Regions from separate parts of the Virgibacillus sp. Bac330 genome, predicted to be linked through region 1. Evidence: a T-box and tRNA genes for the amino acid it is inferred to sense, from the RefSeq annotation. Region 1 holds a T-box; the other holds one or more tRNA genes.
The links. The T-box of region 1 lies ahead of leuS (leucine--tRNA ligase). A T-box ahead of a tRNA ligase gene usually reads a tRNA of that ligase, here a tRNA-Leu.
Positions count from the first base shown of each region.

Region 2: it encodes a tRNA-Leu, which carries the amino acid that the T-box ahead of leuS (leucine--tRNA ligase) is inferred to sense. The anticodon was not compared.

Region 1 covers NZ_CP033048.1:1,044,585-1,049,002, reverse strand. The annotation lists gene leuS (leucine--tRNA ligase) at 1-2,289, opposite strand, end outside; T-box leader at 2,679-2,897, opposite strand; gene D9780_RS04675 (tRNA 5-(aminomethyl)-2-thiouridylate-methyltransferase MnmM) at 3,000-3,596, shown strand; gene adhE (bifunctional acetaldehyde-CoA/alcohol dehydrogenase) at 4,384-4,418, shown strand, end outside.
Region 2 covers NZ_CP033048.1:4,069,472-4,073,889, forward strand. The annotation lists rRNA gene D9780_RS18915 (23S ribosomal RNA) at 1-692, shown strand, start outside; rRNA gene rrf (5S ribosomal RNA) at 850-965, shown strand; tRNA gene D9780_RS18925 (tRNA-Val) at 1,013-1,088, shown strand; tRNA gene D9780_RS18930 (tRNA-Thr) at 1,091-1,166, shown strand; tRNA gene D9780_RS18935 (tRNA-Lys) at 1,206-1,281, shown strand; tRNA gene D9780_RS18940 (tRNA-Leu) at 1,299-1,383, shown strand; tRNA gene D9780_RS18945 (tRNA-Gly) at 1,410-1,484, shown strand; tRNA gene D9780_RS18950 (tRNA-Leu) at 1,492-1,580, shown strand; tRNA gene D9780_RS18955 (tRNA-Arg) at 1,584-1,660, shown strand; tRNA gene D9780_RS18960 (tRNA-Pro) at 1,666-1,742, shown strand; tRNA gene D9780_RS18965 (tRNA-Ala) at 1,750-1,825, shown strand; rRNA gene D9780_RS18970 (16S ribosomal RNA) at 1,966-3,530, shown strand; rRNA gene D9780_RS18975 (23S ribosomal RNA) at 3,730-4,418, shown strand, end outside.

The DNA of each region.
Region 1 (4,418 bases):
ATCTTTGGAAACATTTACTTTAGCACGAACTTTCCCCATCACTTGCAAGACAATTTCTACTTCATTTTCTATCAGCTTTTCTTCATCATATACAGGCCAAGGTTCATAAGTGATCGTTTCGGAATGACCTAACTTTATCCATATTTCCTCAGCAATATGTGGCGCAATTGGGGATAGCATTTTTATAAATCCTTCCACATATTTTTTAGGAATATATTCCGCTTTATTACATTCATTCACAAACACCATCATTTGAGAGATAGCTGTATTAAAATGCAAATTTTCAAAGTCCTCCGTCACTTTCTTTACCGTTTCATGGTAAGTTTTATCTAAAGTGCCATCATTTTCTTCAATAATCTTTCTAGAAAGTTGCCCATCATCCTCAATAGTTAAGCGCCAAACGCGATCGAGGAAGCGACGTGAGCCATCCAGCCCATTTTCTGACCACGCAACAGAAGCATCTAGCGGACCCATGAACATTTCATAAAGTCGTAAAGTATCTGCACCATGAGATTCTATAACGTCGTCAGGATTAACGACATTACCTTTAGATTTACTCATTTTCTCATTGCCTTCTCCCAAGATCATCCCTTGATTAAACAGCTTTGTAAACGGCTCTTTCGTAGGGACAACCCCAATATCATATAAAAACTTATGCCAAAAACGCGCATATAGCAGGTGAAGAACAGCATGCTCAGCACCACCAATATATAGATCAACAGGCAACCATTGCTGGAGTGCATCAGGAGCAGCTAATTGCTTAGAATTTTCCGGATCAATATAGCGTAAGAAATACCAGCAACTTCCTGCCCACTGCGGCATAGTGTTCGTTTCTCTCCTTCCTTTCATACCCGTTTTAGGATCAATGACATTTACCCATTCCTCGGCATTTGCTAGTGGCGATTCTCCCGTCCCTGATGGTTGAATATTATTCATAGACGGTAATTCTAATGGCAATTCTTCTTCTGGGACAGTTGTCATCGTTCCGTCTTCCCAATGAATTATAGGAATAGGCTCACCCCAATAACGTTGTCTAGCGAACAACCAATCGCGAAGACGGTAGGTGATTTTTTTTGCACCTTTTCCGTGTTCCTCTAACCACGCAATCATTTTCCTAATCGCTTCGTCTTTACCTAAACCATTTAAAAACCCAGAATTAATATGCTCGCCTTCCCCACTATAAGCTCCTTTTGTAATGTCTCCGCCTGCAACAACCTCAACAATAGGGAGTTCAAATTTAGTAGCAAATTCGTAGTCTCTTTCATCATGTGCTGGAACAGCCATAATTGCACCTGAACCGTAACTCATTAATACATAATCCGCAATCCATATTGGCATTTTCTCCCCATTCACAGGATTAATAGCATATGCCCCTGTAAAAACACCTGTTTTTTCTTTCGACAATTCTGTTCGTTCTAGGTCTGACTTCGTTTCGATCTCATGAATATACTTTTCAACATCATCTTTTTGTTTATCTGTTACAATTTTCTTTACCAAAGGGTGCTCAGGTGCTAAAACAGCATAGGTTGCGCCAAATAGTGTATCTGGTCTAGTTGTAAAAACAGTAAACGCTTCATTCAATGACTCAATTTCAAAGCTAACCTCAGCACCTTCTGATTTGCCAATCCAATTTCGTTGCATATCCTTTAAACTCTCTGGCCAATCCAATTCTTCCAAATCTTCTAAAAGACGATCTGCGTAAGCAGTGATCCGTAGCATCCATTGTTTCATTGGTTTACGAATAACAGGATGCCCTCCCCGCTCGCTTTTCCCATCAATTACTTCTTCATTCGCTAATACCGTACCTAAAGCAGGGCACCAATTGACAGGGACTTCATCCATATATGCTAGCCCGTGTTCATACATTTTTATAAATATCCATTGTGTCCACTTATAATAGTTAGGATCTGTTGTATTAACTTCGCGATCCCAATCATAAGAAAAGCCGAGAGCCTGAATTTGTCGCTTAAATATATTTATATTTTTATCTGTAAAAGCTGCCGGGCTATTCCCCGTATCAATTGCATACTGTTCAGCAGGGAGTCCAAAAGCATCCCACCCCATTGGATGCAATACCTCATAACCTTGCATTCGCTTCATTCTCGATATAATATCTGTAGCTGTATACCCTTCTGGATGCCCCACATGCAAGCCAGCTCCAGATGGATACGGGAACATATCCAACGCGTAAAACTTTTCCTTTTCAGAAAACGTATTTGTTTTAAATGTTTTATTTTCTAACCAATACGTTTGCCATTTTTTCTCTATTTGCTGATGATGATAACTCATGTTTTTCCTCCTATTAATTTAAATTTTCTAGATACATTAGGTTTCAGGTTCAACTGAACATAGCCATTTCAAAAATGATACTGTTTATATAGAAAGAACAAAGGCTCGGGGCGCCCGTTTAGCAACGAGCGAGTGGAACGAATCAACGAAAGTTTTAGGAATCATGCTCCTGCAACACGAGTATGCCGGCGCCCTCCGGCAAGCCCGTCTTTAGTCAACCTTCCTATTTAGAACGAACCGATGATAACTTAGCTTAGGGCAATGGATTGAAGTCGCCTACTTGCTAGGCGCTGGACGCGGCTAAATAACTTAGTAAGTTTATCCACAGCTGCTAAATTTGATAATTTCTTTGACCATAAAAAAAGCATCACGGTCCCTTCTAATTTCATAGAAGGGACGAGATGCTTTCACCCGCGGTACCACCCATTTTAATGCTCATCAGCATTCACTTGAAATCCGTAACGAGGACATACGTCAGAAACTACTCTGCAATTTTCGCTCCTGCAACAGCTCAAGGCGAGTTCATAAATAAACAGGGACAATTTCCACCTACCATTGCCTCTCTATTCCTGAAATAATTTATTACTATTCCTTGGCATTGTCATTATCTTATTATATCGAATTGTAATGAATTATTTTATCTTTGTCAAGACAACATGTGACTTCATCTGCTAAAATAAGTAGTAATAATTTTGGCAAAGGAGATAATCATGTTACACGGAATTTTGCACTATGCGCATTATTTATTAGAATCCACTATTGAAAAAAACGAAACTGTCATTGACGCAACTTGCGGAAACGGCCAAGATACGCTGTTTTTAAGTAATGTTGTTGGTAAAAATGGCCACGTTTTAGCATTCGATATTCAAGAACAAGCAATTCAAACAACTAGACAGTTAATGCAAGAAAATCAAAAACAGAATGTATCTATTATTCATGATAGCCATGAACATTTAGAAAAATACTTACCTACAAAAGAAATGTTAGTTGGAGGAGCAGTATTTAACCTTGGTTACCTGCCTAGAAGCGATAAAACCATAATCACCAATGCTAATTCCACCATTATGGCCATCAACAAAATATTACATTTCCTAAAACCAAACGGCTTGATTGTCATCGTTGTTTATTATGGTCATGAAGGAGGACACGAAGAAAAAGAAGCTGTTTTAAAACATGTAATGCAGCTGAGCCAACGCTCCTATCATGTGTTACAATATCGGTTTATTAATCAAAGAAATAACCCGCCATTTATTATCGCTATCGAAAAAAAGGGGAATGGCTTTACTAAAAGAAAATTGTCATTTTAGTTCGCTTTTTCTAAAAGAAAATTCAGAAAAACTTAGCTTGCCAAGTCTTATGGCGAATAGCATAGTTTTTCTTATACTATAAACCTTTAAACATTTATACTTTCCTATAGTGTAATAAAAGCTCGGGACGCCCGTATATACTAACGTTTTCTCTTGTTTTCTTTGTTTTTCTTAAAATTTCATTTTGTTTTTACGCATCAACAATATTTAAGACCGTATTAGGAAGCTTTTTTAATGTAGAAGGGGGCACTTAATAAGCCATCCTTCTCTTTTTAGAAAACTTGGCTTATTGTCAAATCATTATGAAGACTCAAACCTTCATTTTGCCTATTTTAAACTTTAAATCTCTATGCTTTCCTATATAAAAATACACCTGTAGACCCCGTTTAGATTTGAAATGTATCAATGGCTGAGACACCCACTTCAATTTTGAAAAGGTTTGAAACGGGAGGAAAACAGCCCACTCTAACTCGCAAGAGCTTTTAAGAACAAACAAATCGAAATAAAAAAACTCGCTACTAATAAGATTTACTTTAGTTTAAATGAGATCTCCTCTTATTGGTAATATCACCACTTTCAATTGTACAATTAAAAGCCCACTGTTCACAAAAAATACATAATACTAACAAATCAACCTTGTAATCGTTTACTTGTTATAGTACAACGCTTCCAATTAAAATTGTTTGCTCATTATTTCACAAAACGTGTGGAAATTTATAAAAAACCATTATATAATGAGGGTGTAAAAAGATTGCTCAGTGTTTCACAAACTAAGGAGGGGCCTATTATGACTGAGAAAACAAAAGGAACTGAAGAGCTAGT
Region 2 (4,418 bases), 1.4 Mb from region 1:
GTAATCCGGTCCGGAGACAGTGTCAGGCGGGCAGTTTGACTGGGGCGGTCGCCTCCCAAAAGGTAACGGAGGCGCCCAAAGGTTCCCTCAGAATGGTTGGAAATCATTCGCAGAGTGTAAAGGCAGAAGGGAGCTTGACTGCGAGACCTACAAGTCGAGCAGGGACGAAAGTCGGGCTTAGTGATCCGGTGGTTCCGCATGGAAGGGCCATCGCTCAACGGATAAAAGCTACCCCGGGGATAACAGGCTTATCTCCCCCAAGAGTTCACATCGACGGGGAGGTTTGGCACCTCGATGTCGGCTCATCGCATCCTGGGGCTGTAGTCGGTCCCAAGGGTTGGGCTGTTCGCCCATTAAAGCGGTACGCGAGCTGGGTTCAGAACGTCGTGAGACAGTTCGGTCCCTATCCGTCGTGGGCGCAGGAGGTTTGAGAGGAGCTGTCCTTAGTACGAGAGGACCGGGATGGACACACCGCTGGTGTACCAGTTGTTCCGCCAGGAGCATAGCTGGGTAGCTACGTGTGGCAGGGATAAGTGCTGAAAGCATCTAAGCATGAAGCCCCCCTCAAGATGAGACTTCCCATCACTATAAGTGAGTAAGATCCCTCAGAGATGATGAGGTTGATAGGTTCGAGGTGGAAGCGTGGTGACACGTGGAGCTGACGAATACTAATAGATCGAGGACTTAACTAACCTTTTTGGTAGATGTACGTTGAATGATCTCTTATTTAGTTTTCAAGGTAACAAGGAAAAAATGACTTTTTTCAACAAAGATCTTGATTTTTTCACAAAAACGATTATAATAAGATTTGTGCCTCTTTGAAGCACAACATAACAGATAGCAACTTTGCCTGGTAGTAATGGCGGAGAGGTCACACCTGTTCCCATGCCGAACACAGTAGTTAAGCTCTCCAGCGCCGATGGTAGTTGGGACTTTGTCCCTGCAAGAGTAGGACGCCGCCAGGCGATATACATTTTTAATTCAGTATATACCGACCAGTATTATAGTATTTGGAGGATTAGCTCAGCTGGGAGAGCACTTGCCTTACAAGCAAGGGGTCGCAGGTTCGAGCCCTGCATCCTCCACCATTGCCGGCCTAGCTCAATTGGTAGAGCAACTGACTTGTAATCAGTAGGTTGGGGGTTCAAGTCCTCTGGCCGGCACCATCTAGACTAGAGATGATATTTTAAATTATTAAATTATACGAGCCATTAGCTCAGTCGGTAGAGCATCTGACTTTTAATCAGAGGGTCGGAGGTTCGAATCCTCCATGGCTCACCATTACACATTTAAATATTGCGGGTGTGGCGGAATTGGCAGACGCGCTAGACTTAGGATCTAGTGTCTTCGGACGTGGGGGTTCGACTCCCTCCACCCGCACCACAAAAAGTTCAAAGTTTGGTATTTATGCGGAAGTAGTTCAGTGGTAGAACACCACCTTGCCAAGGTGGGGGTCGCGGGTTCGAATCCCGTCTTCCGCTCCAAAGCCAAGCCGGGGTGGCGGAATTGGCAGACGCACAGGACTTAAAATCCTGCGGTAGGTTTCTACCGTGCCGGTTCGAGTCCGGCCCTCGGCACCATAAGCGCCCGTAGCTCAATTGGATAGAGCGTTTGACTACGGATCAAGAGGTTAGGGGTTCGACTCCTCTCGGGCGCGCCATATTACGGGAAGTAGCTCAGCTTGGTAGAGCACATGGTTTGGGACCATGGGGTCGCAGGTTCAAATCCTGTCTTCCCGACCATTTTCTCGGGGCCTTAGCTCAGCTGGGAGAGCGCCTGCCTTGCACGCAGGAGGTCAGCGGTTCGATCCCGCTAGGCTCCACCATAATATATTTGCTCTTTGAAAACTGAACAAAACAACCAGTATGTCAAGGAAAAAACAAACCCTGTTTTTTCTTAAGAAATAAACTGAGAGAAATCTCAGCAGCTAAGAATGATGAAGAACGGTGTTCATCATCACAAACTTTTATGGAGAGTTTGATCTTGGCTCAGGACGAACGCTGGCGGCGTGCCTAATACATGCAAGTCGAGCGCGGGAAGCAAGCAGATCTCCTTCGGGAGTGACGCTTGTGGAACGAGCGGCGGACGGGTGAGTAACACGTGGGCAACCTACCTGTAAGACTGGGATAACTCCGGGAAACCGGGGCTAATACCGGATGAAACAAAGCGTCGCATGACGCAATGTTAAAAGGCGGCATATGCTGTCACTTACAGATGGGCCCGCGGCGCATTAGCTAGTTGGTGAGGTAAAGGCTCACCAAGGCAACGATGCGTAGCCGACCTGAGAGGGTGATCGGCCACACTGGGACTGAGACACGGCCCAGACTCCTACGGGAGGCAGCAGTAGGGAATCTTCCGCAATGGACGAAAGTCTGACGGAGCAACGCCGCGTGAGTGATGAAGGTTTTCGGATCGTAAAACTCTGTTGTTAGGGAAGAACAAGTGCCATTCGAATAGGTTGGCACCTTGACGGTACCTAACCAGAAAGCCCCGGCTAACTACGTGCCAGCAGCCGCGGTAATACGTAGGGGGCAAGCGTTGTCCGGAATTATTGGGCGTAAAGCGCGCGCAGGCGGTCCTTTAAGTCTGATGTGAAAGCCCACGGCTTAACCGTGGAGGGCCATTGGAAACTGGAGGACTTGAGTACAGAAGAGGAGAGTGGAATTCCACGTGTAGCGGTGAAATGCGTAGAGATGTGGAGGAACACCAGTGGCGAAGGCGACTCTCTGGTCTGTAACTGACGCTGAGGTGCGAAAGCGTGGGTAGCGAACAGGATTAGATACCCTGGTAGTCCACGCCGTAAACGATGAGTGCTAGGTGTTAGGGGGTTTCCGCCCCTTAGTGCTGAAGTTAACGCATTAAGCACTCCGCCTGGGGAGTACGGCCGCAAGGCTGAAACTCAAAAGAATTGACGGGGACCCGCACAAGCGGTGGAGCATGTGGTTTAATTCGAAGCAACGCGAAGAACCTTACCAGGTCTTGACATCCTCTGACACCCCTAGAGATAGGGCATTCCCTTCGGGGACAGAGTGACAGGTGGTGCATGGTTGTCGTCAGCTCGTGTCGTGAGATGTTGGGTTAAGTCCCGCAACGAGCGCAACCCTTGATCTTAGTTGCCAGCATTTAGTTGGGCACTCTAAGGTGACTGCCGGTGACAAACCGGAGGAAGGTGGGGATGACGTCAAATCATCATGCCCCTTATGACCTGGGCTACACACGTGCTACAATGGATGGAACAAAGGGCAGCGAAGCCGCGAGGCCAAGCAAATCCCATAAAACCATTCTCAGTTCGGATTGCAGGCTGCAACTCGCCTGCATGAAGCCGGAATCGCTAGTAATCGCGGATCAGCATGCCGCGGTGAATACGTTCCCGGGTCTTGTACACACCGCCCGTCACACCACGAGAGTTGGTAACACCCGAAGTCGGTGAGGTAACCTTTTGGAGCCAGCCGCCGAAGGTGGGACCAATGATTGGGGTGAAGTCGTAACAAGGTAGCCGTATCGGAAGGTGCGGCTGGATCACCTCCTTTCTAAGGATTATACGGAAACATACTTGGTTGTTTGGTTCAGTTTTGAGAGAGTAAATCTCTTGATAGGATGCAAGTATCTTCATAATAAGATTTGACATCCTTTTATAGATTGTACCTTGAAAACTAAATAAGAGTAACAACGACATCAAACCAAAAGCTGAAAAGCAATATGCTTATTCATAGATAAAATTGTAAGATTAGTTAAGTGAATAAGGGCGCACGGTGGATGCCTTGGCACTAGGAGCCGAAGAAGGACGGGACTAACACCGATATGTCCTGGGGAGTCGTAAGTAGACATCGATCCAGGAATTTCCGAATGGGGGAACCCGCTGCTCGTAATGGAGCAGTACTTCTATCTGAATTCATAGGGTAGAAGAGGCATACCCGGGGAACTGAAACATCTCAGTACCCGGAGGAAGAGAAAGCAAACGCGATTTCCCAAGTAGCGGCGAGCGAAACGGAATTAGCCCAAACCAGAAGGCTTGCCTTCTGGGGTTGTAGGACACTCCATTGGAGTTATCAAGAGATTCTTTAGATGAAGCGATCTGGAAAGGTCGGCCAAAGAAGGTAACAGCCCTGTAATCGAAAAAGAATCTCCTCCGGAGTGGATCCTGAGTACGGCGGAACACGAGGAATTCCGTCGGAATCCGGGAGGACCATCTCCCAAGGCTAAATACTCCCTAGTGACCGATAGTGAACCAGTACCGTGAGGGAAAGGTGAAAAGCACCCCGGAAGGGGAGTGAAATAGAACCTGAAACCGTGTGCCTACAAGTAGTCGAAGCCCGTTAATGGGTGACGGCGTACCTTTTGTAGAATGGACCGGCGAGTTACGATCGTATGCAAGGTTAAGTGGAAAACACGGAGCCGTAGCGAAAGCGAGTCTGAAT